DNA from 3 places in the Streptomyces sp. NPDC057697 genome. Region 1 is predicted to be linked to each of the others. Evidence: riboswitches for the same ligand, from Rfam matches in the RefSeq annotation. Region 1 holds a riboswitch; each other region holds the start of a gene.

Evidence for each region. Region 1 has a riboswitch for cobalamin ahead of ACFVFH_RS00305 (cobalamin biosynthesis protein). Riboswitches for the same ligand answer to the same signal wherever they lie in the genome.
Region 2: it holds a riboswitch for cobalamin, as region 1 does, so the genes downstream of both, ACFVFH_RS02835 (prenyltransferase/squalene oxidase repeat-containing protein) here and ACFVFH_RS00305 (cobalamin biosynthesis protein) in region 1, are expected to answer to the same signal.
Region 3: it holds a riboswitch for cobalamin, as region 1 does, so the genes downstream of both, nrdI (class Ib ribonucleoside-diphosphate reductase assembly flavoprotein NrdI) here and ACFVFH_RS00305 (cobalamin biosynthesis protein) in region 1, are expected to answer to the same signal.

What each region holds. Positions count from the first base shown of each region.
Region 1 is NZ_JBHVJA010000001.1:54,120-63,922, forward strand. Features, by position in the region: gene ACFVFH_RS00270 (neutral zinc metallopeptidase) at 1-294, shown strand, start outside; gene ACFVFH_RS00275 (VOC family protein) at 396-809, shown strand; gene ACFVFH_RS00280 (hypothetical protein) at 852-2,147, opposite strand; gene ACFVFH_RS00285 (alpha/beta hydrolase) at 2,332-3,459, opposite strand; gene ACFVFH_RS00290 (class II aldolase/adducin family protein) at 3,464-4,165, opposite strand; gene ACFVFH_RS00295 (anion permease) at 4,374-5,639, shown strand; gene ACFVFH_RS00300 (hypothetical protein) at 5,662-5,892, shown strand; cobalamin riboswitch at 6,044-6,175, shown strand; gene ACFVFH_RS00305 (cobalamin biosynthesis protein) at 6,320-7,318, shown strand; gene ACFVFH_RS00310 (cobyric acid synthase) at 7,315-8,883, shown strand; gene ACFVFH_RS00315 (putative cobaltochelatase) at 8,945-9,803, shown strand, end outside.
Region 2 is NZ_JBHVJA010000001.1:630,444-640,246, reverse strand. Features, by position in the region: gene ACFVFH_RS02845 (energy-coupling factor transporter transmembrane component T) at 1-548, opposite strand, end outside; gene ACFVFH_RS02840 (SCO2322 family protein) at 545-1,228, opposite strand; gene ACFVFH_RS02835 (prenyltransferase/squalene oxidase repeat-containing protein) at 1,225-2,499, opposite strand; cobalamin riboswitch at 2,606-2,740, opposite strand; gene ACFVFH_RS02830 (MBL fold metallo-hydrolase) at 2,947-4,026, opposite strand; gene ACFVFH_RS02825 (aldehyde dehydrogenase) at 4,295-5,755, shown strand; gene ACFVFH_RS02820 (ferredoxin) at 5,755-5,988, shown strand; partial or broken gene ACFVFH_RS02815 (SUMF1/EgtB/PvdO family nonheme iron enzyme) at 5,942-6,247, opposite strand; gene ACFVFH_RS02810 (FG-GAP-like repeat-containing protein) at 6,459-8,324, opposite strand; gene ACFVFH_RS02805 (alpha/beta fold hydrolase) at 8,568-9,803, opposite strand, start outside.
Region 3 is NZ_JBHVJA010000012.1:84,917-94,719, forward strand. Features, by position in the region: gene nrdE (class 1b ribonucleoside-diphosphate reductase subunit alpha) at 1-1,453, opposite strand, end outside; gene nrdI (class Ib ribonucleoside-diphosphate reductase assembly flavoprotein NrdI) at 1,450-1,881, opposite strand; cobalamin riboswitch at 2,052-2,275, opposite strand; gene ACFVFH_RS27365 (3-hydroxybutyryl-CoA dehydrogenase) at 2,577-3,446, opposite strand; gene aceB (malate synthase A) at 3,443-5,035, opposite strand; gene aceA (isocitrate lyase) at 5,301-6,584, opposite strand; gene ACFVFH_RS27380 (short-chain fatty acyl-CoA regulator family protein) at 6,967-8,379, shown strand; gene ACFVFH_RS27385 (DUF397 domain-containing protein) at 8,813-9,028, shown strand; gene ACFVFH_RS27390 (helix-turn-helix domain-containing protein) at 9,111-9,803, shown strand, end outside.

The sequences.
Region 1 (9,803 bases):
AACGCGGTCCGGGTCGAGCTCCAGGCGGACTGCTACGCCGGGGTCTGGGCGCACCACGCGACGACCACGCCCGACGGATCGACCGGGCGGCCGCTGGTCACCTCGCTGACCCCGGCGGACATCCGGGACGGGCTCGACGCGGCGGCCGCGGTCGGTGACGACCGGATCCAGGAGAAGTTCCAGGGCCGGGTCACGCCGGAGTCCTGGACGCACGGCTCGGCCGCACAGCGCAGCCAGTGGTTCACCACCGGCTACCGCGGCGGCGACCTGGCCGACTGCAACACCTTCCGCTGAGCCCCGGCGCCGCGCCGGGCCGGGCCGTTGTCGGTGGCCGATGGAAGACTGAGAGGCAGATCACAGAAGCGGGTCACGGAGCACGAGGAGAGGTGAGCGCCATGGCAGGCGCACCGGAGGGCGTTCCGACGGTCTACCCGACGATTCTGTACGACGACGCGAGAGCCGCGATCAGGACGCTGACGGAGGGCCTCGGCTTCACCGAGGAAGCGGTGTACGAGGGCGAGGGCGGCCAGGTGCTCCATGCCGAGCTCTCCTGCGGCAACGGCAGGGTGATGCTGGGCTCCAGGGGCCGCGCGGGCGTCTTCGCCGAGGCGATGCGGGGCGCGGGGCCCGCCGGGATCTACGTCGTGGTCGACGAGGTCGACGCGCACCATGCCAGGGCCGTGGAGCACGGGGTGGAGATCCTGATGCCGCCCACCGACCAGGACTACGGCTCGCGCGACTACATGGCGCGGGACGCCGAGGGCAATGTGTGGAGCTTCGGCACGTACGCGCCGGGGTCGGCGGGCTGACGGCCGGACGGGCCCGGTCCCGGGCCCGTCCGGCGCGGGGTGTCAGGCGCCGCCGGTGTGCACCTGGAACGCGGCCCGGCGCACCGCCTTGGCCAGCGCGGGGTCGGGGTGCGCGGCGGCCAGGGCCACCAGCACCTGGACGGTGCGCGGGTGGCCGACGGCCCGTACCTCGTCCAGCAGGGCCGGCACCGTGCCCTGGACGGCCGAGTCGAGATGGCGGACCAGCAGCCCGGTCTCGCCGTGGTCGGCGACGGCCGCGGCGGTGTCGACCCAGAGCCAGGTGGCCTCTTCCCGGCTGAGGACGTCCTGGGCGTCCTCGGGGTCGGTCCCGTCGTACTCGGCGAGCCAGAGCAGCGCGTAGGGGCGCAGCGAGGGGTCGGTGACGACGGCGCGGACCTCGGGTTCGGCGGGGGCGCCGACGACCCGGAGCGCCTCGAAGGCGAGCCCCCGCAGGAGCGCGTCCTCGCCGCGGGCGACGGCGAGGAGTTCGGCGACGGCGCTGCCGACCGGGCGGGCGGCCAGCCAGGCCCGGTATTCGTCGCGGGCCGGGCCGGGGGTGAGCCGGGCGCAGCCGAGCAGCATGTCGGCGGCGGACTGCTCGATGTTCCCGGCCGGGCTCTGGGCGGCCACGCAGATCTGTTCCAGCTTGACCCAGACCGCCCAGTTGCCGAGCGGGGTGAGGGTGGCGTGTCCGGCGCCGAGGGTGAGCGCGCCGACCGCGGCCAGGCCCTCCAGGGCCCAGTCCAGCAGGAGCGCCACCAGGGCGGCGGAGTGCGCGGCGGGCGCGGGCACCGGCTCGGGTCCGTAGGGGACTTCGCAGCGCTCCTCGCGGAGTTCCGCGACGCGCTGGCCGAGCAGGTCCAGCAGGGCGGGCACGGTGACCGGGCCCGCCGAGAGCTGGAGGAGGGAGAGGACCTGCGGCACGGCCTCGACGGCCTCGGCGACCGCGGTGGACTCGATGTCCGCGGGCGCCGGGTGGACGAGCGACCAGGCGTCGAAGAGCGCCACCCAGCCGCGGAGCACGGCGGAGTCGTCCCGGTCCCAGGCGCGCAGCCGCCAGCCAGGGCGCGCGGTGTCGCCGTGCAGTTCGACGAGGCCGGCGAGCCTGGCCCGGTCCCAGCCGGAGCGCACCTGGGCCGGGGACAGTTCCAGAACGGTCGCGGCCCGTTGGAGCGCCTGGGCGGCGAGCGGTGGTGCGCCGGGGATCGCGCCGTCGGCCGCCCAGCGGGCGATCCGTACGGCATCGGCGAGGGCCGACCTGGCCTGCCGGGCCAGTTCCGACCGGGGCGGGGTGCCCTCCGGGGGGCGGGGGGCCGGCCTGGTGCGCCGGGTGGTCACGGCCTTGCGAGCGGTGGCAAGGGGTCGCGGGCGGACAATTCGCAGCCTGGAGTCGCGCGGGTTACGGGACGTCACGGGGAGCAGTCTTGCTCCTGACGGCCCGAAAGCCCAAACGGAACCCGAATTCCCGGTGGAGGGGCCGGTGGGAGGGGCCCGTACCAATCGGCCGAACCCTCGCATCAGGTCACATCAGAGGCGTCAGGAAGCGGCGCAGGGTCTCTTCGTAGTGGGCCGGGTCGGCATTCCACATCGCCGCATGCGGAGCCTGGGGAACGGGGTGCAGGGCGATCAGGTCCGGACGGCGGGCGGCGAGGTCGCGGCTCGGCTGCCAGGGGGCGAGCCGGTCGTCGGGGCCGTGGAAGATCAGGGTCGGGACGTGCAGGGCCGACGCGAGGGAGCCGTCCAGCAGCCGGGCGCCGTGCAGTCCGGTCTGGCCCTCGGCGGCGCGGACGGCGAGCGGCAGCAGGGCGGCCGGGACACCCCGGGCCAGGGCCAGGGCGCGCAGCGTGGCGGCCCAGTCCAGCACCGGGGAGTCGAGGACGAGGCCGCTGATCCGGTCGCGGAGCGCGGAGTTGACGGCGGCGTGCAGCGCCATCGAGGCGCCGGTGGACCAGCCGTGCAGGACGACGTCCGTGGCGCCGTGGCGCACGGCGAAGCGGATCGCGGCGTCCAGGTCGCGCCATTCGGATTCGCCGAGATGGGCGAGGCCGTCGGGGGAGCGCGGGGCTCCGGCGTCGCCGCGGTAGGCCAGGTCGAGCACGGGCAGGCGCAGGTCGTGCAGGAACCTCATGACGTTCATGGGGTGTTCCCGGGTGGTGCCGAGGCCGTGCACGGTGATGACCCAGGTGTCGCGGGGGCCGGGCAGGAACCAGGCGGGCAGGGCGCCGAGCTCGCCGGGGATCTCGACGTCCCGGTAGTCGAGGCCCAGGGCGGTGGAGGGGTCGCCGCTGTGCAGCTGCGGGGTGACGCGGACCTTGGTGCCGGTCCCCAGGGTGCCCCGGTCGACGCGGACCAGTCTGCGGACGACGGTGTCGGGGGCGTGGTGGGCGTTCTCGATCACCGGGCCGACGACGGCGTGGACGTCCTTGCCCACCAGTCCGTACATCCCGGGCCGCAGGGCGGTGAAGGAGCGGGTCAGGGTGACCTGCCCGGCCGCCGTGGCGTGCACGGTGAGTCTGCGGTCGGCGGGGAGCGGTCGTCCGGACGGCGCCCGGAGGGCGGCGTCGCTGGCGTACCGGCCGGCCGCGACCGCTGCCGCTCCGACGCCGAGGATCGTGGTGACGGCTGCTGCCGTGACTGTTGCCGGGCGCACCGCTTCAGTGTCGTGGCGGATGCGTGACGCTGCCAGCGGACGGGGGCCGGCCGGGCTGTCCGTACCCCTTGAGCGCCTCCCCCGCCTCGTGCAGCTGCCGCGGCGAGAGCAGGTTCGGGGTACGGCCGGGTACGGAGCCGGCGGTGAGCCAGAGGTGGCAGAGCCATTCCAGCTGGGCGGTCCGGTCGTACGCCTGGTCGAGGGTGGCTCCGTGGGTGACGGTTCCGTGGTTCTGGAGCAGGCAGCCCGTGCGGTCCCGCAGGGCGGTGAGCATGTTCTCGGCCAGTTCGACGGTGCCGTAGCGCGCGTAGGGCGCGACGCGTACGGGCCCGCCGAGCATGGCGGCGGCGTAGTGGATCGGCGGGACCTCGTCGACCAGGGTGGAGACGGCCGTGGCGTGGACCGCGTGGGTGTGGACGACGGCGGCCGCGTCGGTGTTCCGGTAGACGGCGAGGTGGAGCGGGAGTTCGCTGGTGGGGGCCAGTTCGCCGAGGACGCGGTTGCCCTCCGGATCGACGCCGACGGCGTCCTCGGGGCCCAGCCGGTCGTACGGCACTCCGCTCGGTGTGACCAGGATCGTGTCGCCGACCCGTGCCGACACGTTTCCCGAGGTCCCGACGACGAGGCCCTCGGCCGCCGTGCGCCGGGCGGTGGCGACGACGCCGTCCCAGGCGCGTCCGATCGCGTCCCGCTGCTGCTCGCTCATGCGCCGATCCTGTCAGCCGCGGAGGCGGACGGGTATGGGGTCGGCCACAGCCGCTCACCCGGGAAAGCCGGGCCACGACCGCCCCGAGGACAAGCGGAATGCCCGGACCCCGCTTGGCAACACCCCAGCGCCCCGCTCAGTTCATCTTCCGTTCACCCAGGTTGCCTACGGTCCACATGCCAATGACGTCGAACGATTGCCTGGGTAAATGGAACACATCACGCTGCTCCTCGCGATTGTGATCGTGACAGCTCTAGTGTTCGATTTCACGAACGGTTTCCATGACACCGCGAACGCGATGGCGACGACCATCTCGACCGGTGCGCTCAGACCGAAGACAGCGGTGGCCATGTCCGCCGTTCTCAATCTCGTCGGCGCGTTCCTGTCGGTGGAGGTCGCCAGGACGATCTCCGGCGGGATCATCAACGAGGACGGGCTGCGGACGGAAGTCATCTTCGCGGCGCTCGTCGGCGCCATTCTGTGGAATCTGCTGACCTGGCTGGTCGGGCTGCCGTCCAGTTCCTCCCACGCCCTGTTCGGCGGACTGATCGGCGCGGCCGTGATGTCGGCGGGCTGGTCGTCCGTCAACGGCGGCACCGTCATCACCAAGGTGCTGCTCCCCGCGGTCGCCGCCCCGATCGTCGCCGGTCTGGCCGCGCTGCTGGCCACCAGGCTGACGTACCGGATCGGCGGGAAGATCCGCAACGACGCCCAGGAGAAGGCCACCGCCAAGGGGTACCGGGCGGGCCAGATCGCCTCGGCCGGGCTCGTCTCCCTCGCCCACGGCACCAACGACGCGCAGAAGACCATGGGCATCATCACCCTGGCCCTGGTCACCGGCGGCGTCCTGCACCCGGGCGCCAACCCGCCGGTCTGGGTCATCGTCGCCGCCGGTACGGCCATCGCGCTCGGCACCTACCTGGGCGGCTGGCGCATCATCCGCACCATGGGCAGCGGCCTCACCGACCTCCGGCCGCCGCAGGGCTTCGCCGCCCAGACCAGCGCGGCCACCGTCATCCTGGCCTCCTCGCACCTCGGCTTCTCCCTCTCCACCACCCAGTCCTGCTCCGGCGCCGTGATGGGCGCGGGCCTCGGCCGCCGGGGCGGTGTGGTCCGCTGGTCCACCGCCACCCGGATGTTCGTCGCCTGGGGCCTGACCCTGCCGGCCGCCGGTCTGGTCGGCGCGGGGGCGGAGCTCCTCACCCAGCAGGGCACCTGGGGGGTCGTCGTCGTCGCGGTGCTGCTGGTCGCGGGCTCCGGCGCGATCTGGCTGGTGTCGCGGCGCAAGCCGGTCGGCCACGACGACGTCGCCCCGGCGGCTGCCGACGCCGAGCCCGCGGGCGTCGTCACCACGGCCATCGCCGCCGTCAGCCCGCCGCCCACCGCGGCCCAGGCACCGGCCCAGAACCTCATGACCACCATTCCGGCCCCGGCCGGAACCACCCAGGACCCGGCGCGACCCGCCACCGTCTGAACCGGCCGTCTAAGGATTCAGCATGAACATCGACTGGGCAGCCCTCGGCTCCGTATTCGGCGTCTCCCTCGTCGTCACCGTCGCACTGGTGGGCCTCTTCACCCTGGGCATCGTCGGCCTCTCCAAGCAGCCGGAACCGGCGGCGCAGGGCGGCTCCGGCTCCTCGCTGCTGCTGGCCCGCGCCGGCGCGTACGTCTGCTTCGCGCTGTGCGCGGCGGCCGTCACGTACGGCATCTACCTGATCGTCGCCTGAACCGCTTCCGCACGCCTTTCCCGTCGGGCCGGACACCCCCGTGTGTCCGGCCCGATGTGGGTATCAGCACACTGCGCCGTCGCAGGTCAACGGCAGGTTGACGGGCGTTCGCGGGGCGTGGTGGACTGCCGGAGCCAATTACGGCGACAGCAGAGGAAGCCGGTGCGAATCCGGCGCGGTCCCGCCACTGTCACCGGGGAGCGGTCCCCCACACCGGACGTCACGGCGCGCGCGAGCGGGCTGGAAGGCCGGGGGAGCCGCGGATCCGGGAGCCAGGAGACTCTCGTCGCCGGTCACGTCGAACCAGGGCGCGGACCCTGAGTGAGGACATATCGCCATGCCTGGCCGCCCTGCGTCCGCTCTTTCGGCGCTCTCGACGAGAGCCGCCCGCACGAAGGTCCGCCGAGGCGCGACGGCCGGCTGAACCGTGCGAGCCGACCGCATCTTCGCGTACGGCGCCACGGCCGGACTGATCGGCGATCTGCTGCTCGGTGACCCCCGCAGGGGGCACCCGGTCGCGGCCTTCGGACAGGCCGCGGCGGAGGTCGAGCGCCGTCTGTGGCGTGACCACCGCGGCTGGGGCGCACTGCACACCCTCGTCTGCGCCGGAGGCGCCGCGGGTGGCGCCGCCCTGCTCACCCATGCCGTACGCCGCAGCCCCGCCGCCTCCGTGGCACTGACCGCGGCCGCCACCTGGTCCGTCGTCGGCGGCACCTCCCTGGGCCGCGAGGCACGGGCCGTCGGCGCCGCCCTGGCCGCCGGTGACCTCGGCCTGGCCCGCGAGCGGCTGCCGCACCTGTGCGGGCGCGACCCGCAGTCCCTGGACGGGCCGCAGATCGCCCGCGCCGTGGTGGAGTCCGTGGCGGAGAACACCTCGGACGCCGTGGTCGGCGCGCTGGTGTGGGGCGCGCTGGCCGGGGTCCCCGGGCTGGCCGGCTTCCGGGCCGCCAACACCCTCGACGCCATGGTCGGCCACAAGTCCCCCCGCCACCTGCGCTACGGCTGGGCCTCGGCCCGCCTGGACGACCTCGCGGGCTGGCCGGGCGCCCGGCTCACGGCCCTGCTCGCGGTGGCCGCGGGGGGACGGCCGGCCGACGCGGTCCGCGCCTGGCGGGCCGACGCCGCCAAGCACCCGAGCCCCAACGCGGGCCCGGTGGAGGCCTCGTTCGCGGGTGCGCTCGGCGTGCGCCTCGGCGGCACCCTCGCGTACGGCGGCCGGATCGAGCACCGTCCGGTGCTCAACGGGGAGACGGGCCGGGCGGTGGAGACCGCCGACATCGAACGCGCGGTACGGCTGTCGCGCCGGGTGGGCGCGCTGGCCCTCGGTGTCTGCGTGGCGGGACGGCTCGGCGCGGCCCTCGCCGCACGACGGATCGCGGGGCGCCGCACGGCGGCGCCCCGTGTCGCAGGACGGAGAAGCACATGAGCGGCGGACTGCTGGTCGCCGGAACCACTTCCGACGCGGGCAAGAGCGTCGTCACCGCGGGCATCTGCCGCTGGCTCGTACGCCGGGGCGTGAAGGTGGCGCCCTTCAAGGCGCAGAACATGTCGCTGAACTCGTTCGTCACCCGCGAGGGCGCCGAGATCGGGCGCGCCCAGGCCATGCAGGCCCAGGCCGCCCGCGTCGAGCCGACCGCGCTGATGAACCCGGTGCTGCTCAAGCCCGGCGGCGACCGCTCCAGCCAGGTCGTCCTGATGGGGAAGCCGGTCGGCGAGATGAGCGCGCGCGGCTACCACGGAGGCAGGCAGGAGGCGCTGTTCTCCACGGTCGTGGACTGCCTGGAGCAGCTGCGGAGCACGTACGACGCGGTGATCTGCGAAGGGGCGGGCAGCCCGGCGGAGATCAATCTGCGGCGCACGGACATCGTGAACATGGGTGTCGCCCGCGCGGCGCGCTTCCCGGTGGTGGTGGTCGGCGACATCGACCGCGGTGGCGTCTTCGCCTCGTTCTTCGGTACGACGGCCCTGCTCGCGGCGGAGGACCAGTCGCTGATCGCCGGCTACCTGGTCAACAAGTTCCGCGGTGACGTCTCGCTGCTGGAGCCGGGGCTGGACATGCTGCGGGACCTCACCGGGCGGCCGACGTACGGAGTGCTGCCCTTCGCGCACGGCCTCGGCATCGACGAGGAGGACGGTCTGCGGGTCTCGCTGCGCGGAACCGTGCGCGAATCGACGGTGGCGCCGCCGCACGGCGAGGACGTGCTGCGGGTCGCGGTGTGCGCGGTGCCGCTGATGTCGAACTTCACCGATGTGGACGCGCTGGCCGCCGAGCCCGGCGTCGTGGTCAGGTTCGTGGACCGCGCCGAGGAGCTGGCCGACGCCGACCTCGTCGTCGTGCCCGGCACCCGGGGCACCGTCAAGGCGCTGGCCTGGCTGCGCGAACGGGGCCTCGCCGACGCGCTGGTCCGGCGAGCGGCCGAGGGCCGGCCGGTCCTCGGCATCTGCGGCGGCTACCAGGTCCTCGGCGAGCACATCGAGGACGAGGTCGAGTCGCGGGCCGGGCGGGTCGAGGGCCTCGGGCTGCTCCCCGTACGCATCCGCTTCGACCGCGAGAAGACCCTGGCCCGCCCCGTCGGGCAGGCGCTCGGCGCGCCGGTCGAGGGGTACGAGATCCACCACGGCGTGGCGGACGTGCTCGGCGGGGAGACCTTCTTCCGCGACGACCGGGGACACGGACTCGACGGCTGCCGGGTCGGCTCCGTCTGGGGCACCCACTGGCACGGTTCGCTGGAGAGCGACACGTTCCGCCGCCGTTTCCTGGCCGAGGTCGCACGGGCCGCCGGCCGGCGCTTCGTCCCCGCCCCCGACACCGCGTTCGCGGCGCTGCGCGAGGAACAGCTCGACCGCCTCGGCGATCTCGTCGAAGAGCACGCGGACACCGACGCGTTGCTGCGGCTCATCGAGTCGGGCGCGCCGCCGGGGCTGCCGTTCATCGCACCCGGAGCACCCGGCGCGCCCGGAGCCCGCGCGGTCCCGGGAGGCCGCCGATGACCCCGGGGACCGGCCCGGCCCGCCTCGTTCACGCCCATTCACCCGCAGGAAGGATCGCCCAGTGAGCACGCATTTCCCGTTCACCGCCGTCGTCGGGCAGCAGGACCTGCAACTCGCCCTGTTGCTCAACTCCGTCGCACCGAACATCGGTGGTGTGCTCGTACGGGGGGAGAAGGGCACCGCCAAGAGCACCGCCGTGCGCGCGCTCTCGGCGCTGCTGCCGGAGGTGGCCGTCGTCCCCGGGTGCCGTTTCTCCTGCGACCCCGCGTCGCCGGACCCGGCGTGTCCGGACGGCCCCCACGAGACCGGGGCCGGTGTGTCGCGGGACGCCCGGATGGTGGAGCTGCCCGTGGGCGCGTCCGAGGACCGGCTCGTCGGGGCGCTGGACATCGAGCGGGCGCTCGCGGACGGCGTGAAGGCGTTCGAACCGGGCCTGCTGGCCGACGCGCACCGCGGGATCCTCTACGTCGACGAGGTCAACCTGCTCCACGACCACCTCGTGGACCTGCTGCTGGACGCGGCCGCGATGGGCGCCTCGTACGTCGAGCGCGAGGGGGTCTCGGTGCGGCACGCGGCGCGCTTCCTGCTCGTCGGGACGATGAACCCCGAAGAGGGCGAACTGCGGCCCCAGTTGCTCGACCGGTTCGGGCTGACCGTCGAGGTCGCCGCGTCCCGGGAGACCGATCAGCGGGTCGAGGTCGTGCGCCGGCGTCTCGCGTTCGACGACGACCCCGCGGCCTTCGCCGCCGGGTGGGCCGGCGAGGAGGACGCGCTGCGGGCGAGGATCGTCGCCGCGCGGGCGCTGCTGCCCGAAGTGCGGCTCGGGGACGCGGCGTTGCGGCAGATCGCGGCGACCTGCGCGGCCTTCGAGGTCGACGGCATGCGCGCGGACATCGTGATGGCGCGGACCGCCACCGCGC
Region 2 (9,803 bases), 580 kb from region 1:
AAGGTCATCGCGACGACGACGGCGACGCCCGCCTCGTACAGCGCGCCCGGCAGCGACTTCAGCAGCCGGGCCGGGTTGGCGAGCGAGTTCGCCGCACCGACGCAGATCAGCAGGGTGGCCAGTTTCGCCCCGTCGTACAGGGCGAAGAGCAGCTGCTCGGCGGTGACCCGGCCGCCGATCCTGATCCCCTGCGCCCAGCCGGGCAGCGGCACCTCGGGGAGCGTGAACAGCGGATGGGTGCCGGGGATCGGCGAGCCGAGGAAGACGGAGAAGACCAGCCGCACGGCGATGACGAACAGTCCGATCCTGAGGAACGCCCCGTACGAACGGGCCCACGGGGCGTCCGTGCGGCGCGCCGCCACGACATAACCGGCCACCCCCACCAGCAGCCCGAGCAGCAGCGGGTTGGTGGTGCGGGAGGCGGCGGTGGCCAGGCCGAGCGCCCACAGCCACCAGGCCCCGGCGGGCAGCGCGTTGCTCCGGGTCGCTTCGGGGGCGCGCAGCGGGCGGCGGCTCGCCAGGACCGCGGAGCCGGTCGGGGTGGTCATCCGCGGCGGCGGCGGGCCCGCACGACCGCGGCGACGCCGAGGAGGAGAACGGCGCCGATGCCGACGAACACCCCGGCGGACGGGGAGCCGCCGGAACCGCCCGAGCCGCCGGCGGCCGACGACGCGGACGCGGAGCCGGTCGGGGACGGGGCGGGCGTGCCGTGCCCGTCGCCGGAGACCTGCTCGCCGCAGCCCGAGGCCGGGTAGCCGGTGATGGCGCAGAGCATCGCGTCGCCGCTGTACCGCAGGGGCTTGGCCACGGCGGCGAGCGCCTCGGCCGCACTGGCGTCGGGGCTCACCCGGGCGCACGCGGTGCGCGGCGCGGGCGGGGTCTCACCGGCCGGGGCGTCGGCGGCGGTGCCCGGGTCGATGACGAGGGCGATCCGCTTGGTGCCGTCCTCGGCCGGGGTGCCCGCGCAGATCTTCGCGAAGTCGGGGGCGCGGCGCGGTTTCGCCGCGTCCTGGGAGTCCTCGCTCACCGAGAACCGGAAGCCCTCCACCGCGCCGTCGTCGGGCCGGACCAGGGACGGGCCCTGGGTGGCGTACGTCCAGCCGGAGCCGGAGTCCTCCCAGAACGACCAGTAGCGGTAGCCGGCCGCCTGGGCCGGTCCCGCGCCCAGCACGGCCAGGACGGCGCCCAGGACCACCAGCAGCGCGGTGGCCCTTCCCGCCCGCCTCACGGCTGCCTGTTCTTCCGGCGACCGCTGATCAGGAAGAACGCGATCGCGGCGAGGACCAGGGCGATGCCGATGTACCACCACACGCCGCCGATCACGTCGTCGCCGCTGTGGACCTGGTCCTTCTCGGTGGCCTCGTACCCGGTGTCGGCGGACGGGTCGGGCGTCACGACGGCGGCGGGCGCGGGGCCGGCCGCGTTCAGCCGGGCCACCAGGTCGACTCCGCCGAAGTCGCGGGCGTCGTTGCCGGTCGCGTGGGCGGCCAGGACCAGCTGGGCGTAGGCGGCGGGGCCGTTCTGCCCGGCCCAGTCCATGGCGTTCTTCTTCAGCCAGGCGATCGCCCCGGCCGCCTTGTCCTGGTGGCCGGAGGCGGACAGCGCGACGACCGCGTCGGCGGTGTTGCCGAAGTCGGGCTGCGGGGTCGTGTCGGCGGCACCGGGCATCGGCGCCTGGTTCAGATGGCCGCTCCCGGCGAGGGCGCCGACGAGGTAGTGGGCGCCGTTCTGGGCGGCCTGCTCGGGCGTGAGGCCGGAGCCCGGGTGGCAGCGGGGGGCCTTGCCCGCGGCGTTGTCGCCGACGGCCATGGCCTTGCCCATCGTGCCGAGCACGGCGGCCGCGGTGGCGTCCGCGTTCGCGGTCAGCTTCCCCTTCTTGTCGGGCTGGTACGCGAAGGCCCCGCCGTCCTTGCCGCCGCACGGGATCGCGAGCGCGAGCAGCGGGTCGTAGGGGGTCTTGCCGCCGGGGGTCGTGATGTCCGCGAGCCGCTGTCCCTGGCGGGCGAGGGCGCCGATCACCAGGGAGGTGGAGTTGGCGTCGCTGGGCGCGCCCGCGGTGTAGCCCCAGCCGCCGTCCTCGTTCTGCACGGACTTCAGCCAGCGCACGCCGTTGTTCACGATGTCCCGGTGGCCGCCGACCTCGACCAGTGCCTGGGTGGCGGCCGCGGTGGCGTTGGTGTCCAGCACCGTCTTGTCGTCGCACGGCTCGGAGACATCGGCCCGGTACGCCGCGTAGGCCCCGTCGGCGCACTGCTGGCCGATCAGCCAGTCCACCGACTTCGCGGCCGGGGTGACCCCTTCGAGCCGCTGGGCGAGGAAGGCCATCGACTGCCGCCACACCCCGTCGTAGGTGGGGTCCTTCGTGCCGTACAGCCCGGCGGGCAGCGCGGCGGACGGCGAGGGCGACGGGGACGGCGCGGCGACCGCGACCGGCGCTGCGGCCGCGCAGAGCACGGCGGCGGTGGCGGCGAGCGTTGCTGCGCTGCGGCGTACGGTCATGGCGGGCGGGGCCTCTCCTGTGCGACGAACCGGGCACAGGCACGCTCAGGCACCAGGCTCCGGCTCCGTATACCTCGACGGTGCCGACCACCGGGATCGGTGGTGGGAGCCGGTCACGTCCGCGGACAGGGCATTCCGGCTCACCGTCTCCGGGACGGTTCACGGCTGCGTGGTCAGTGCCGGATTCGCACCGGCTTCCCCCTGAACGGGCATGATGACGACCCGCACACTCTACCGGGCGGTCCGGGACGGTCCCCGGGGCGGCTTAGGCCGGGCGTCCCGGGGGCCGTCCCGGCGATCACGCGGAATCCACTGGCACGACCGGTCCCGCACGAATGACCATGACCCGCATGCCAGGGTGGGTCAGTAGGGCGGCGCGGAGCCGTACCGCCCGGCCCGGCTCACACCACCCTCGCCATTCACCGCCGGCCGCGCCCCGCTCGCCGCTCACACCGCGATGTACGTCACCGGCTCGGTCCCCGGCACCGCCTCCGCGCGACCGAGCTTCACCAGCCTCCGCAGATGCGCCTCCGCCTCCGAGACCGCGATGTTCCGGGAGCCGTGCGGGATCTGCTCCCAGGGCCGGTTCCACTCCATCCGCTCGGCCAGTTCCCACGGCGTCAGCGGCCCGGCCAGCAGCCCGAGCAGCCCGGTCAGCCGTTCCTCGTGATGGGCGAGGAGCTCCCGTACCCGCCCGGCCGCGTCGGTGAAGGCGTACTGATGGGCGGGCAGCACCTCGGCGGCCCCGAGCCTGCCGATCCGCTCCAGCGAGTCGAGGTAGTCGCCGAGCGGGTCTCCCCCGCTCGGACGCGGCCGGGAGCCCGCGGGGGGATCGGTGGCGGCGGCGTCGTCCGGGTCCTCGTACAGCCCGATGTGCGGGCTGATCCCCGGCAGCAGGTGATCGCCGGAGAAGAGCCGCCCCCGGCCCGGCAGATTCCCCGGATGCTCCTCGTCCAGATGCAGACACACGTGCCCCGGCGTGTGCCCCGGCGTCCAGATCGCCCGCAGTCTGCGCCCCGCCAGGTCGAGCAGCTCGCCGGGCACGATCTCCCGGTCCGGCAGGGCGGCCCGCAGCCCCGGCAGGGTCCGCAGACGGCCCCCGTCCGCCGCGGCGGCCCGCAGCGGCGCGAGGTGCTCCTCGGGCGCGCCGACCGCGGTGAGCTTGGCCACGAGATACGTCAGCCAGGTGCCGGGCCGGGACTCACGGGTACGGCGCACGATCGCGGTGTCCGCCGCGTGCATGGCGATCCACGCCCCGGAGGCCTCCCGCACCTGCCCGGAGAGCCCGTGGTGGTCGGGGTGGTGGTGGGTGATGACCACGCCGTGGATGTCCGCCATCTCCGTACCGACGGCGGTGAGTCCGGCGCGGAGCGTGTCCCATGCCTCGGGGTCGTCCCACCCGGTGTCGATCAGGACCGGACCCCGGTCGGTCTCCAGGACGTGCACGAGCGTGTGGCCGAGCGGGTTGTCCGGGATGGGCACCTTGATGCTGTGCACGCCTCCGCCGTGGTCGGTCACCTGTGCCATGAGGTCCCCATCTCTCCAGACGACGTGCGGTTTCGCGGTTCCGGTGCGTCGCCCCCACTGTAACGAGAACTTGTTTCAGTAGTAGCCCTGGTCACCCATCTCCTCCGGACGCTCTCACGGACCCCGCGGCTTCGAGGGCCGTGGTCGCGGCCGTGGACTCCTGGAACTGGAACTGGTATCAGTTCTGAAACAGAGTCAGATGCCGGGTCGGGCACCGACCCGGACACCGATCCGGACGACGCGCGCCGGGCCGCGGGAGGCAGCAGTCATGACCGAGCTTGTCGAACACGGAAAACTCTTCATCGGCGGGGAGTTGGTCGATCCGCTGGGCCGGGACGTGATCGAGGTCGTCTCGCCCCACACCGAACAGGTCATCGGCCGGGTGCCGCACGCCTGCGAGGCGGACGTGGACCGGGCCGTCGCCGCCGCGCGGCGGGCGTTCGACGAGGGGCCCTGGGCGCGGATGGGCCTGGACGAGCGGATCGCGGTGGTGACCCGGATCAAGGACGCGTTCGCCGCGCGGTACGAGGAGATCGCCCGGGTCATCAGCGCGCAGAACGGCACCCCGTACACATCGAGCGTGATGGTGCAGGCACTCGCCGCGATGATGGTGTGGGACTCGGCGATCACCGTCGCCCGCGACTTCCCGTACGAGGAACGGCGGGCCGGGGCGCTCGGGCCGCTGCTGGTGCGCCGGGAGCCGGTCGGGGTGGTCGCGGCCGTGGTGCCGTGGAACGTCCCGCAGTTCACCGCCGCCGCCAAGCTCGCGCCGGCCCTGCTGGCGGGCTGCTCCGCGGTGCTCAAGGTCTCGCCGGAGACGCCGCTGGACGCCTATCTGCTGGCGGAGATCGCCGCCGACGCCGGGCTGCCGGAGGGCGTGCTGTCGATCCTGCCCGCCGACCGGGAGGTCAGCGAGTACCTGGTCGGGCACCCGGGCGTCGACAAGGTGTCGTTCACCGGGTCGGTGGCCGCCGGGCGCCGGGTGATGGAGGTCGCCTCCCGCAACCTCACCCGGGTCACCCTGGAGCTGGGCGGCAAGTCCGCCGCGGTGATCCTCCCGGACGCCGACCTGGACGCCGCCGTCGCGGGCATCGTCCCCTTCGCCTGGATGATCAACGGCCAGGCGTGCGTGGCCCAGACCCGCATCCTCGTCCCGCGTTCCCGCTACGACGAGACGGCCGAGGCGTTCGCCGCCGCGGCGGGCGCGCTGAAGGTCGGCGATCCGCTGGACCCCGCCACCGAACTCGGCCCCCTCGTCGCCCGCCGCCAGCAGCGGCGTTCGCTCGACTACATCCGGATCGGGCAGGACGAGGGCGCCAAGGTCCTGACCGGCGGCGGCCGTCCGGCGTCCCAGGAGCGCGGCTGGTACGTCGAGCCGACCCTCTTCGGGGACGTCGACAACTCCATGCGCATCGCCCGCGAGGAGATCTTCGGTCCCGTCATCTGCCTGCTGCCGTACGGCGACGAGGACGAGGCGGTGAGGATCGCCGACGACTCCGAGTACGGACTGAGCGGCAGCGTCTGGACCGCCGACACCGAGCACGGCATCGACATCGCCCGCCGGGTCAGGACCGGCACGTACAGCGTGAACACCTTCAGCCTCGACATGCTGGGCCCGTTCGGTGGGTACAAGAACTCCGGTCTGGGCCGGGAGTTCGGCCCCGAGGGGTACGGCGAGTACTTCGAGCACAAGATGATCCACCTGCCGGCCGGATACGGGGAGGCGTGATGGGGGACCGCTGGTCCGTGGAGGTCGACCGGGGCGTCTGCATCGGCTCCGGGATGTGCCTGAACCACGCCCCGGGCCGCTTCGCCCTGGACACCGCCCGTCAGTCCCACCCGGTGGACGCGGAGACCGACGCCGACGAGAAGGTCCTCACGGCCGCCGAGGGCTGCCCGGTCGAGGCGATCACGATCACCCTGAGCGGCTCGGACGAGGTGGTGTTCCCGCCGGAGGAGTAAACGGCGGTCCGTCGGTGCCCGAGCGGGCGAGGCGGAAGCCCATGTCGTCGACGCGGAACGTCCGGTGGCTGCGGCGGCGGGCGGAGGCGCGGCGGCTCCCGTGCTCGTCGCACCAGCCGCCGCCGCGCAGCACCCGGCAGGCGCCGTACGCCTCGGCGTCGTGGGCGTCCCCGCACCAGTCCCGGACGTTGCCCGGCATCTCGTGGAGACCCCAGGCGTCGGGGTCCTTGCCGCCCACCTCATGGACGCGTTCGCACGAGCCAACTGCGCCGCGTCCGCCGGTCCGTCGGCGTCACCGACCCCGGCGGGACGTCGACCAGCCCGGTTCCCGTGCCCGTACGCGCGTCCATGACCAGGGCCTCGGCCCCGCCGCCGGGCAACCGGACGGGCACCGGCGCGTTCCCGCACGCGGGCGGCCCGTACCGGAACGCGTCCGGTACGGGCCGCCGCTCGGTTCCGTGCCGCCGGGATCAGCTCAGCGCCTGGAGGTCCGGCCGGTCCGCGGTGCCCACGGGGATCCCGCTGCCCGGGACGTCCGGGTAGTAGCGGAGCCCGCCGTCGCCGCCGGTCGCCCAGAGGCCGGCGGCCCGATCGCCGCCCGCGTCCGGGGCGGCCGTGAGCAGCGGACGGTCGGCGGGGGTCCAGCCGGTGTCGAGGACGACGGACGCCGACTCGGAACCGAGCCCCTCGCCGGAGTGTCCCGTGCCTTCGAAGAGGAGCAGCCGGCCGGTGTTCCTGTCGCGGGCGATGAGGTCCACGTGCCCGTTCCCGGTGCGGTCGCCCGGCGCGACGAGGTCGTAGTCGGCCCAGGGGCCCTCACCGAGCAGGACCGGGTCCCGTTCCATGTCGAGGTAGTAGGCCGGGGAGCCGAAGTACAGCCAGAGCCGGTCGCCTTCCTTGACCAGGAGGTCGGGGAAGCCCGGAACGTCCGCCGTGCCGTCGCCGTCGATGTCCTGCGGCCCGTCGACGTCTCCGATCGCGAGGATCTGGTCGGCCGCCGCCCAGTGGTTGTTCCGCTCGTCGAACACCCGGAGCTGCCGCGCGCCCTCGGTGCAGGGCGGCGACTGCTCGTCGGGCTGTTCGCCGGGGCTCGTGCAGGCGAAGCCCGTTCCGTTGTTGGGGAACAGGTGGAGGGACTTCCCGCCGTCGCCGGGGAGCGCGGCGATCAGGTCCTCGTAGCCGTCCCCGGTCCAGTCACCGCGACGGGTGAGGGCGGCGCCGTCGAAGTCGGTGCTCGCGGCCACGGTGGCGGCTCCGACGCGGCCGTCCCCCTCACCGGGGAAGAGCACCAGCTCACCGTCGGCGCGTACACCGTAGAGGTCGGCGATTCCGTCGCCGTCGAGGTCCCCGGGCCCGTCCGGGGCGGTGGGGCCGTCGGCCCAGAAGCTGTACCGGGTGAGGTCCGACCGGTTCCCGGCGGCGTCCAGGCTGCGGACGTTCAGCGTGTGCGGTCCGCTCGTCGGCGGAACGAGCGTGACCTCGCCGTCCTTCCTCCCGTCCCCGTCGAGGTCGGCGGTGGGCACGACGGAGCGCGGGCCGGGGGCCCAGTCCGTCCAGTACTCGTACGACGTCACGTCGTCGACACCGCCGTCGCCGACGATGAACGTGCCGGGCTTCCGGGCCTTTCCGGTCTCCTGCGGCCGGCCCTCGGAAGCGTCGGGGAAGTCGGTCGACTCGACGGTCGGCGGTGCGCTCGGGCGGTCGGGGTCGTAGACGAACCGGCAGCCGGGCCCGTCGTCGGCCGGTGCCCACGCGGACCGGGACGTGCGGTCCTGCGCCCGGACCCGCCAGGAGAAGTTGCCGTCGGCGGCGGTGAGGTGCTGCCGCAGTGTCTCCCCCGGCACCCGGAGCGAGGCCACTGTCCCGGAAGCCGCGGAGACCTCGGCGCCGACGATCAGGGACCCGCCGGGGTCCTCGTCGGGATGGTGGCCCGTCGCCCACAGCTCGAACCGGGCGTTCAGCGTGCCGCCGTCGGGGTCGGAGACCTCCGCGCCGAGCGTCACATCGGTGTTGCCGAGGGAGACGAACGGGCCGGAGGCCGGACAGCCGCCCGAACTCGGGCTGGTGTCCAGGCCGGTCGGGGTGTCGGGCACGGAGTCGCGCCCGGTGGACAGCACCGCCGATGTGACGACGGACTTCTCCCGGCCGTACGCGGCCGACGGATCGGCCGCCCCCGGGCCGGACGTGACGCCGGGCCGCCCGCCGCCCGTGGCCTGCGCGGACCCGGACGCCTGCGCGTGCGAGGGAAGCGCCAGCGCGAGCACCAGCACACACGCGACCGACGCGGTCGCACCCTTGATATTTATTTGTCTACTTTTCCCGCTGGGAAATCGCATGAAGTGACACCCCTTCCGGTCTGGTCGATATGCACCTTAGGGTGTGTGGAAAGTGTGAGGAATGTGGATGAAATGTGGCGTTGGCGGCTATCCGGATGGGGGAAGCGTGGCCCGAAAACGCCTGCCGAGGACCTGTCATCTCCCATGAAAATGGGATAAAAATTCCCTTTTTTCCCTGTGAAGCTGACGCATAAGCGTCGACAACTTGCCACTTCCCGAGGCGGGTCGGGCGATGGCCCCGCCCTAGCGGCGCAGCAGCCCGTCCACGTACGCCTCCAGCCGGGCTCCCAGGACCTCGGGCGTCAGGTCGGTGCGGCCCATCTCGCGCCAGGGGCCGGCCAGTTTCGTCGCGTCGGGGCAGTAGTGGAGGGCGTCGAGCAGGCACCAGTACAGGTGGTCGGGGCCCTCGGCGAGGCCGTGGCCGCCCCGGGCCTCGTACCGGTCGCGGAAGTCCAGGCCGTACGCCGGTCCGTGCAGTAGGGCGAGGGCGGTCGAGCAGTGGGCCACGTCCAGGTCGGCGGGGCCCCAGGACGTCTCGACCCAGTCGACGACCCCGGTGATCCGGAGTCCGGGCCCCGACCCGGAGAAGAGCACGTTCCCGGGGTGGAAGTCGCGGTGCAGGAACCGGCCTTCGTACGGGGGCGGGTCGCGGCGGAGCACGTCCGCGGCCCGCTCCCACAGGGGGCCGTCCGGGGTGCGGACGCGTTTTGGGGGCGTCCACGCCTGGTAGGTGCGCGGGCGCTCGGCCGGTGAGACGCCGTGGACGCGGACGAGCTGGGCCGCGAGCAGGTCGAGCCGCCGGTCGAGATCGTCTTCGTCGACGCGGACGCGGCCCGGCAGCGCGGACATCAGCAGGGTCGGGTGGTCGCAGTGTTCGGCGGTGGCGTCCACGGCGACGAGGCCGGGCGCGGGGACGGATTCCTGCTCGGCGAGCAGGGTCAGGACGGACGCCTCGCGGCGGAGCAGCCCGGCTGCGTGGCGCCGGAAGAAGGGCTTCACGAAGGTGCGTTGCACCAGGTCCGTGCCGTCGTCGAGGGTGAGCCGGCGCATCTGGGAGCTCCAGCCGCCGGCCAGGAGGCGGGAGCCGGTGACCGAGCGGCCGGGGCCGATGTGCCGGGCCATCCACGCGCGCGTCGCCGTCCAGCCCCGGTCGTCGAGGCCGGACAGCACCGCCGTCGCGAACTCCCGCCGGTCGTCGGCGTGATCGCGGAACCACAGCCCCAACTGGTGCGGCGCGTCCGGCAGGTCCAGCCGGGTGTACTGGGCGCGCGCGGCCAGCGCCTCCTGCACCGCCTCGGTCACCGCCGACGGGATCACCGCGTCCGTGCCCGGTACGGCGAGCACGGCCCGGCCCTCGTACGCCCGCAGGGTCCGGAACGCGGGCGCCTCGCGCCAGCTGCCCGGCCGCCGGATGATCCGGCTGAACCGTCCGTCCCCGTTCCCGAAGGGCTCGTGCCACGCCTCGGCGGCGTACGCGGC
Region 3 (9,803 bases), on a different contig from region 1:
AGCCGTGCAGGTTCATCTGGCCGAGGCCGATGGAGTGGGAGAGGTCGTTGCCATGCGCCACGGACGGCACGGCGTCGATGTTCGACTGGTCGGAGACGGACGTCAGGCCGCGCACCGCCGTCTCGACGGTGGCGCCGAGGTCCGGAGAGGCCATGGCGGCGGCGATGTTGAGCGACCCCAGGTTGCAGGAGATGTCCCGGCCGACCTTCTCGTAACCGAGCGAGGCGTCGTACGTGCTGGCTGTGTTGACCTGGAGGATCTCCGAGCACAGGTTGGACATGTTGATCCAGCCGGGCACCGGGTTGGCCCGGTTCACCGTGTCCTCGAACAGCAGGTACGGGTAGCCGGACTCGAACTGCAGCTCCGCGATCGTCTTGAAGAACTCGCGGGCGCCGAGCCTGGTCGTGCGGATGCGCGGATTGGCGACCATCTCGTCGTAGTGCTCGCTCACCGACAGATCGGCCAGCGGCCTGCCGTACTCCCGCTCGACGTCGTACGGCGAGAACAGGTGCATGTCCTCGTTGCGCTTGGCGAGTTCGAAGGTGATGTCCGGGACGACGACACCGAGCGAGAGGGTCTTGATCCGGATCTTCTCGTCCGCGTTCTCCCGCTTGGTGTCCAGGAACCGCATGATGTCCGGGTGGTGCGCGTGCAGATAGACCGCGCCCGCGCCCTGCCGCGCACCGAGCTGGTTGGCGTAGGAGAAGGAGTCCTCCAGGAGCTTCATCACGGGAACGACACCGGACGACTGGTTCTCGATCTTCTTGATCGGCGCGCCCTGCTCGCGCAGGTTCGTCAGCAGCAGGGCCACTCCGCCGCCCCGCTTGGAGAGCTGGAGGGCGGAGTTGACGCCGCGGCCGATGGACTCCAGGTTGTCCTCGACCCGCAGGAGGAAGCAGGAGACCAGCTCGCCGCGCTGGGCCTTGCCCGCGTTGAGGAAGGTCGGGGTGGCGGGCTGGAAGCGGCCGGTCATCATCTCGTCCACCAGCCGGGAGGCCAGGGCCTCGTCCCCCGCGCCGAGGAACAGCGCGGTCGCGACGACCCGGTCCTCGTACCGCTCCAGGTAGCGGGAGCCGTCGAAGGTCTTGAGGGTGTACGACGTGTAGTACTTGAACGCGCCGAGGAAGGTGCGGAAGCGGTGCTCGTGGGCGTACGCCTGCCGGTACGCCTCCTCCACGAACTCCCACCGGTAGCGCCGGATCGGCTCCCGTTCGTAGTAGTCGTTCTCGATGAGGTGGTCGATCTTCTCCTTGAGCGAGTCGAACACCACCGTGTGGGGATCGACGTGCTGGAGGAAGTACTGACGGACGGCCTCGCGGTCCTTGTCGAACTGGATCGCGCCGTCGCAGTCGTAGATGTTCAGCATGGCGTTCAGCGCGTGGTAGTCCTTGCGCGTGCCGATCGGCTCGCGCGGGGCCGCGGGGGCCGTGACCGGCGTGGTGAAGGTGTTCATGCTGCCTGTCGCTCCGTCGTCGATGAGTGTCGTGTCCAAAATTCCCGCAGCCCTTCCCGTACGGCGCGGACATCTCGTTCCGTGCCCAGCAGTTCGAATCGGTACAGCTCCGGGACCCGGCACTTCGCCGAGATCACCCGGCCGGCCAGGCAGTAGTCGGCGCCGAAGTTGGTGTTGCCGGAGGCGATGACCCCGCACAGCAGCGCCCGGTTGGCCTCGACGTTCAGAAAGCGGATCACCTGTCTGGGGACCGCGCCGGCTCGTTCACCGCCGCCGTAGGTCGGTGTGATCAGCACATACGGTTCGGTCACCTGCGGCGTGCCCTCGTGGCGCGGACGCAGGGGGATGCGTGTGGCCGGCAGGTCCAGCTTCTCCACGAAGCGTCTGGTGTTCTCCGAGACGCTGGAGAAATAAACGAGTTCGCTCATGGGTCGCCGTCTCCTCTCGCTCGTTCCCGTCTCTGCCCGAGGACCGGGAGGGAGGAGCGGTGCGGCGCGTACGGCTGGGGACCGGGGGGCCGTGGAACGGTACGCCTCACCCGGGGCCGTGCGTATGCCACCCGGCCCTCCCTCGGGGCCTCGGAGCGCGCGCACCGCTGTCCGGTGTGCGCACCGGTGGCAGGTCTTCGGACTCACGGGCGCGTCTCGTGTCGTTCGAGACTCCTACTGGCCGTCGCTTCCCGGGCCCGATGTGTCGGGCCCAGTGCGTATGACGGCGGTCGTTCCCGCTCACCGCTGCGGGGCAGTCCCGGTCTTTCACCGGGTTCCCTCTTGCGACGCCGAGCACAGCAGTGCCCGGCGAACCACCAGCACCGCCAACACTACATCTGGATGGCCGTGTGCGCGCACACCCCAGATGTTGTGTCGCTGGCGAAAGTTAGGTATACCTAAGTCCTGCTTCGGTCGACGGGGGCGGTGCCGCCTGCTCGCGGGACATTCCGCCCCGACGACGGCACGCGCACGGCGGACGCGGGGCGGAGCGCGGCAGGACGAGGAGCGGCGAGGCGGGATGAGGGGCGGCGCGGAATCACGGCGAGGGGCGCGAAGCGCCGTACTCGCGCTTCACGCCCCTCGCCCGGCACGGCCGCGAGGGCCCGCCGGCCCCCGTGGCGGGTGCGGGCCCCTCAGCCCTGGTCGTAGGTGTGGAACCCCCGGCCGGTCTTCCGGCCCAGCAGACCCGCCTCCACCATCCGCCGGAGCAGTGGCGGCGGCGCGTGGAGGGGCTCGCGGAACTCCTCGTACAGCGACTCCGCGATGGAGACGACGGTGTCCAGGCCGATCAGGTCCGCCAGCTTCAGCGGGCCCATGGGATGGGCGCAGCCGTGCTCCATGCCCGCGTCGATGTCGGCGGCCGAGGCGAATCCGGACTCCGCCATCCGCACGGCGGAGAGCAGATAGGGGATGAGCAGGGCGTTGACGACGAAGCCCGCCCGGTCCTGGGAGCGGATGACCGTCTTTTCGAGTGCGCTGGTGGCGAAGGCCTCGATCGTGGCGGTCGTCGCGGCCGAGGTGTGCAGCGAGGGGACCACCTCGACCAGTGGCAGGACCGGGACGGGATTGAAGAAGTGCAGCCCCACGACCCGGTCCGCGCGGCCGGTCGCCATGCCCAGCCGCATGATCGGCAGCGAGGAGGTGTTGGTGGCGAGGATGGCAGCGGGGTCCTCGGCAATCTTGTCGAGGGCGGCGAAGACCTCGGTCTTGGCATCCGCGTTCTCGACGACCGCCTCGATGACGAGCTGCCGGTCGGCGAGAACGTCCAGGCCGCCGGTGAACACCGTCCGGGCGAGCGCGTCCCGGGCCGCCTCCCGTTCCAGTCTTCCGCGCCGGACCGCCCGTTCGAGGGACGCGGCCATCCGGTCCCGTGCCGTGCGGGCGGCCACCGCGTCCACCTCGCAGACCACGGTGTCCAGTCCGGCCCGCGCGCACACCTCGGCGATCCCGGCGCCCATCTGCCCGCCACCGACCACGCCGACGCGTGCGATGCCCGCGCTCATGCCCGCACCTCCGTCCGGCGCACGAGGTGGCGGCTGTAGGCGTCCGGGGTGAAGAACTGTGGCAACTCGCCTGTCATGGCCGTCCGTTCGAAGAGTGCGCGGATGTCGTCCACGGGCGCCCACGGGTACTCGGCGCCGAGCGCCGCGACCTCGTCGTCGAGCAGCACCCCGACGGTCTCCCGGTCGACCACGCGGTGCCGCAGCCACTGCCAGATCTGCACTCGGGCGATCTCGGCCGTGGCGGCGTCCTCCACCAGGCCGTCGATGGTGACCGTTCCCTGCCCGCGCAGCCAGGCGGCGTAGTACCGCAGGATGACGGAGATGTTGGTGCGCACCCCTTCCGAGGTGGGCGGTCCGCTGATCCGGCGCACGGACAGCAGGTCGGCCGGGCCGGCCTCGACGTCGTCGCGGGTACGGTCGTGCTGGTGGGGCCGCCCACCGAGGACTCCGTCGAAGGCCGCGCGGCAGACGGGAACGAGGGCGGGGTGGGCGACCCAGGAGCCGTCGAAGCCGTCCTCGGCCTCCCGCTCCTTGTCCAGGCGGACCTTGGCCAGGACGGCCTCTTCGGCGGCCGGGCCCTCGCCAGGCACCTGGGCGGCCATCCCGCCGATGGCGTGCGCGCCACGCCGATGACAGGTACGGACGAGGAGGTCGGTGCAGGCCCGCAGGAAGGGGGTGGCCGCCGTGACCCGGGCACGGTCGGGAAGGAGGAAGTCGGACCGGTGGCCGAACGTCTTGATCAGGCTGAACAGGTAGTCCCAGCGGCCCGCGTTCAACCCCGCGCTGTGCTCCCGCAGTTCGTAGAGGATCTCCTCCATCTCGAACGCGGCCGTGATCGTCTCGATCAGAACCGTGGCACGGACGGTGCCACGGGGGATGCCGAGCAGTTCCTGGGCGAGGAGGAAGACATCGTTCCACAGCCGGGCCTCGTACCGGTTCTCCAGCTTGGGGAGATAGAAGTACGGGCCGCGCCCGGCATCGATCTGCCGCTGGGCGCAGTGGAAGAAGCAGAGGCCGAAGTCCACGAGCGCGGCGGGGACGGGGCGGCCGTCGAACTCCAGGTGCTCCTCGTCCAGGTGCCAGCCCCGGGGCCGCACCATGACCGTGGCGGGTCGTCCGCCGAGCCGGGACCCCTGGCCCTCCTGCGCGGCGAAGCCGATACGTCCCTCGACGGCGTCGAGCACGTTCAGCTGCCCGCCGATGATGTTGTCCCACAAGGGCGCGGTGGCGTCCTCGAAGTCGGCGACCCACACCTGGGCGCCGGAGCCGAGGGCACCGGCGGCCGTCCGGCGGTCCGGCGGGCCGGTGATCTCCACACGGCGGTCGGTGAGACCGGGCGCGGGCGGCGCCACTCGCCAGGTGGGGTCGTCGCGCACTGCGGAAGTGGCCACGGGGAAGTCGAGGGGCGAGCCCGCCGCCAGCCGCAGCGCCTGCCGGCGCCGTTCCTTCATCAGCTCCCGCCGACGTACCGCGAATGCGTCGACGAGCCGGCCGACGAACTCCAGGGCGGCGGGGGTGAGTATCTCGTCGTGCCGCTGACCGGGCGCCGCGAGGACACGGACGGGGCGGGTGAGTGCGGTGAGGGACATCGGGCTCTCCTGAGGAGGGGATGGGGGCGGAGGGGGACGGGAGACGGCCCGTCCCCCTCCGCCCGGCCGAGGACAGGGCGGACGAAGGGCCCCGGGACCTGTCTTCGAAGTGCCGCCTGCCGTGCGGTGCCCAGCACGCACGCTCGCCGCGTGGTCGACGGAGGCGTCCCCGTACACCCGGTACGGGAACGGTCCTCCGCCTCGCGCTCGCAGGACACCGCAGGGCCCGGCCTCCGGCCGGACGACGCCACTTCGACGACAGGCCCTAGTGGAACTGCTCCTCCTCCGTGGACCCGGCCAGGGCGGTGGTGGAGGAGGCGGGGTTGACGGCGGTGGAGACCAGGTCGAAGTAGCCGGTGCCGACCTCGCGCTGGTGCTTGACGGCGGTGAAGCCCTGCGCCTGCGCGGCGAACTCCTTCTCCTGGAGGTCCACGTACGCGGTCATGCCGTGCTCGGCGTAGCCGTGGGCCAGGTCGAACATGCCGTGGTTGAGGGAGTGGAAACCCGCCAGCGTGATGAACTGGAACTTGTAGCCCATCGCGCCCAGTTCACGCTGGAACTTCGCGATCTGGTCGTCGTCCAGGGCGGCCTTCCAGTTGAACGAGGGGGAGCAGTTGTAGGCGAGCATCTGGTCGGGGAACCGGGCGTGGACGGCCTCTGCGAACTCCCGGGCCTGCTCCAGATCGGGGGTGCCGGTCTCGACCCAGATGAGATCGGCGTAGGGCGCGTAGGCCAGACCGCGGGCGATCACCGGCGCCATCCCGTTGCGCACCCGGTAGAAGCCCTCCGCCGTGCGCTCCCCGGTGACGAACTCGGCATCGCGCTCGTCCACGTCCGTGGTGAGCAGGTTCGCCGCCAGGGCGTCGGTACGGGCGATGATCACGGTGGGCACATCGGCGATGTCGGCGGCGAGCCGGGCCGCGTTGAGGGTGCGGATGTGCTGCGAGGTCGGCACCAGGACCTTGCCGCCGAGATGGCCGCACTTCTTCTCGGAGGCGAGCTGGTCCTCGTAGTGGATGCCGGCGGCGCCGGCCGCGATCATCGCCTTGGTGAGTTCGAAGGCGTTGAGCGGGCCGCCGAACCCGGCCTCGGCGTCGGCGACGATCGGCGCGAGCCAGTCCGTGGTGTCACCGGCGTTCTCGGCGGTGGCGATCTGGTCGGCACGCAGCAGCGCGTTGTTGATCCGGCGGACCACCTGGGGCACGGAGTTGGCGGGGTAGAGGCTCTGGTCGGGGTAGGTGTGACCGGCCTGGTTGGCGTCGGCGGCGACCTGCCAGCCGGAGAGGTAGATGGCCTGCAGCCCGGCCTTCACCTGCTGCACCGCCTGACCACCGGTGAGAGCGCCGAGGGCATGGACGTAGTCGAGCTCGTGCAGTTGGCGCCAGAGCCTCTCGGCGCCGCGCCGCGCGAGGCTGTGCTCCTCGCGGACGCTGCCGGACAGGCGGACCACGTCCTCGGCCGTGTAGGTGCGCTCGATGCCCTGCCACCGGGGATCAGTGGTCCAGCGGAGCGCCAGTTCCTCGGCCGCCTGCGTCCTCGCTTCTGCCATGGCTGTCACGGTCTCCTCGGTCTGTATTGGCTGCCAAGCCCGCTGCCCGGATGAACAGAGGTGGCACTGCGTGTCGTTCTACTGGGGGTGCGGCCCGCCGTCACCGGGAGGTGGAGCCGGGCAATGTTGCCGGTGCAGATCGCCGTCAGTGCCGGGATCTCCGGCAGCAGGTCGGTAGAAGGGCCCCGGTTTCAGGCTGTGACTGCCGGGTTCGGCGGGCCGCACTACGACTCTGGCACTGGCACTCAGTGCCAACAAGCGGGGACGTATGCCAACCTTTGCGAATCTTCCCGTCGCCTTTTGCCAAGCTTGCGAAGGGTGCGAACCCGGAACGTTCCCGTACGCTGACCGGGGTCGGATCCCGGTGCGGAGGAGCGGTTCGATGAGCAAGACGTACGCGGGAGCACGGCTGCGGCGGCTGCGCGAGGAGCGCCGGATGAGCCAGGCGGACCTCGCCCGGGTCCTGAGCATCTCCCCGAGCTACCTGAACCAGATGGAACACGACTCCAGGCCGCTCACCGTCCCCGTGCTGCTCCGGCTGACCGAGGCGTTCGGCGTGGATCCCGGGTTCTTCTCCGAGCGCGACACCACACGTCTGCTGGCCGACCTCCGCGAGGCACTCGCCGGCGAGATCGCCGACTCCCGGGTCTCCGCCGCCGACCTCGGTGACCTGGCAGCCCGGCTGCCGGGCGTGGCCAAGGTCCTTCTCGACCTCGGGCGCCGCAACCAGCAGCTCTCCGAGAGCCTGGCCGGGGCGGCGGACGGCAGGGACCGTGACCGGAGAACCGTCTCCTCGCCGCACGAGGAGATCCGCGACTTCTTCTACCGCCGCCAGAACTACCTGCACGAGACCGACCTCGCGGCCGAGCGTCTGGCCGGTGAGATCGGCATCCGGCCGGGCGAGGTGACCGCGGCCCTCACATCGAGACTCGCGAAGGCGCACGGTGTTCGTCTGGCGGCCGAACCCGGGGCGCGACTGCACCGCTACGACGGCGCGAGCCGCACCCTTCACCTGTCCTCGCGGCTGCGGCCCGGCCAGCGGGCGTTCCGCATGGCGACCCAGCTGGCTCTGCTGGAGCACGGAGCGGACCTCGACCGGACGGCCACCGAGGACTTCCCGTCCGGATCGCCCACCCACGCGCTGGCGCGTATCGGAATCGCCAACTACTTCGCCGCCGCACTGGTCCTTCCCTACACCGCCTTCCACACGGCGGCCGAGGAGGCCCGCTACGACATCGAGCGTCTCACCGACCAGTTCGGTCTCGGCTACGAGACCGTCTGCCACCGGCTGAGCACCCTGCAACGGCCGCGACTGCGCGGGGTCCCGTTCTCCTTCGTGCGCGTCGACCGGGCCGGCAACCTGTCCAAACGCCAGTCCGCGACCGGCTTCCACTTCTCCCGGGCCGGTGGCACCTGCCCGCTGTGGAACGTGTACGAGGCGCTCGCGAATCCCGGCCGGATCCATGTCCAGGTCGCCGAGATGCCGGACGGCCGGCGCTTCCTGTGGACCGCGCGAGCCGTCACCCGGCACCGCGGCGGCTGGGGCGAACCCGGCAGGACCTACGCCATCGGTCTCGGCTGCGAGAGCCGCCACGCCCACCGGCTCGTCTACTCCGACGGCCTCGACCTCACCAACTCCTCGGCCGCGACCCCCATCGGCATGGGCTGCCGCGTCTGCGAACGTCTCGACTGCTCGCAGCGGGCCGCGCCACCCCTGGGCCGTCCGTTGCTTATCGACCAGAACAGCAGCACCTTCGTGCCCTACCCGGTCGGGAACGACCGGGCCGCCGATTGACCCTGGCGGCGGTCGCTTCGCCCCGGCACACGACGGCAGTACGTGCGTCCGCAGACGGGAGGGCTACGGCTTCCCCTGAGGTCAGGACGGCGGGGTGATTGACCTTCCTCTCTTTTCTTCGCTACGCGATCAAATATTGATCGAACTTGACCGCTTTACGGGCAAGTTCGGTCAGTGTCGCGGAAGTCGAATCGAACTGACATTCAAGCGGTACGGCTGGAATCCATGCGGTCCGGAGATCACCTTGTAGAGGGACAGCGGTGTTCGATTTTCCGGGGCTAGCATCCCGGTATTCCGCTTCATGCAATTGCATGGCGGGATTGCATGAAGCGTCTGCCTGCGGGTTCGCCCCCTCCGGTGGGGAGGGCAGGCGATAAGTCGGATGATCGAACGCCATGGTAAGGAGAGGTACATGGACCGCTACCGCAACGGCATGTCTGCCGGTTCCATCGAGACGAAGTGGGTCAAGAGCAATATGAGTACGGCCAATGGCCAGTGCGTGGAGTTGGGCACGCTGGCCGGAGGTAGGGTTGCCATGCGGAACTCCACGGACCCCGACGGCCCCGCGTTGATCTTCTCCGCGCTGGAGATCGAAGCCTTCGTGGACGGCGCGAAGAAGGGCGAGTTCGACGCCATGTGTGTCAACTAGAAAGAACACAAAATAAGTTCGGGCGGACACGCTGTCTTCACCATGTCATGATGAGCCATGCTCTTTTATGAATGGAGAATGCGTGTCCGCCCGTCCTGACAACGTTTCGCTGTTTCCGCAGCCCCGGAAGCGGGAGCTCACGCCGACTGCGGCCGGGCTCGTTCTCGGCGCGGAGCTACGGCAGTTGCGCACCCGGTGCGGCCTCACGGCAACAGCCGCGGCCAAGCTGATCAACGCATCGACTTCCAAGGTCAGCCGACTGGAGAGGGCCGAGAGCCCGCCCGACAGGAGGGACGTCCGCGAACTGGCCGCCCACTACCGGGCGAACGCCGCCAAGACGGCGGAACTTGAGGAACTGACCCGCCGGGCCCTTGATCCCGAGTGGTGCGACCGGTACTCGGACTACACCGGCGAGTACATGATGCGCCTCATCGCGCTGGAGTCGGAGGCCCGCAGCCTCTGGACGTATGAGTCCAAGCTCGCGCCCGGCCTGCTCCAGACGTCCGAATACGCCAGGAGGATCATCACCGACGGCCTGCGCGTCTCGGAGGGCGATCAGGTCGAGCAGCGCGTCGCCCTGCGAGAGGAACGCCAGAGGCGCTTCTTCGACCAGGACGACCCGCCGCGCGGCACCTTCCTCCTCGATGAGTCCGTGCTGCTCCGTCAGGTCGGGACGCCACAGATCATGGCCGGCCAGCTGCACAAGCTGGAGAGCTTCATCGACAGACCCGGCGTCACGATCCTCTTCGTGCCCCTGAACGGCGCCTTCGTCTCC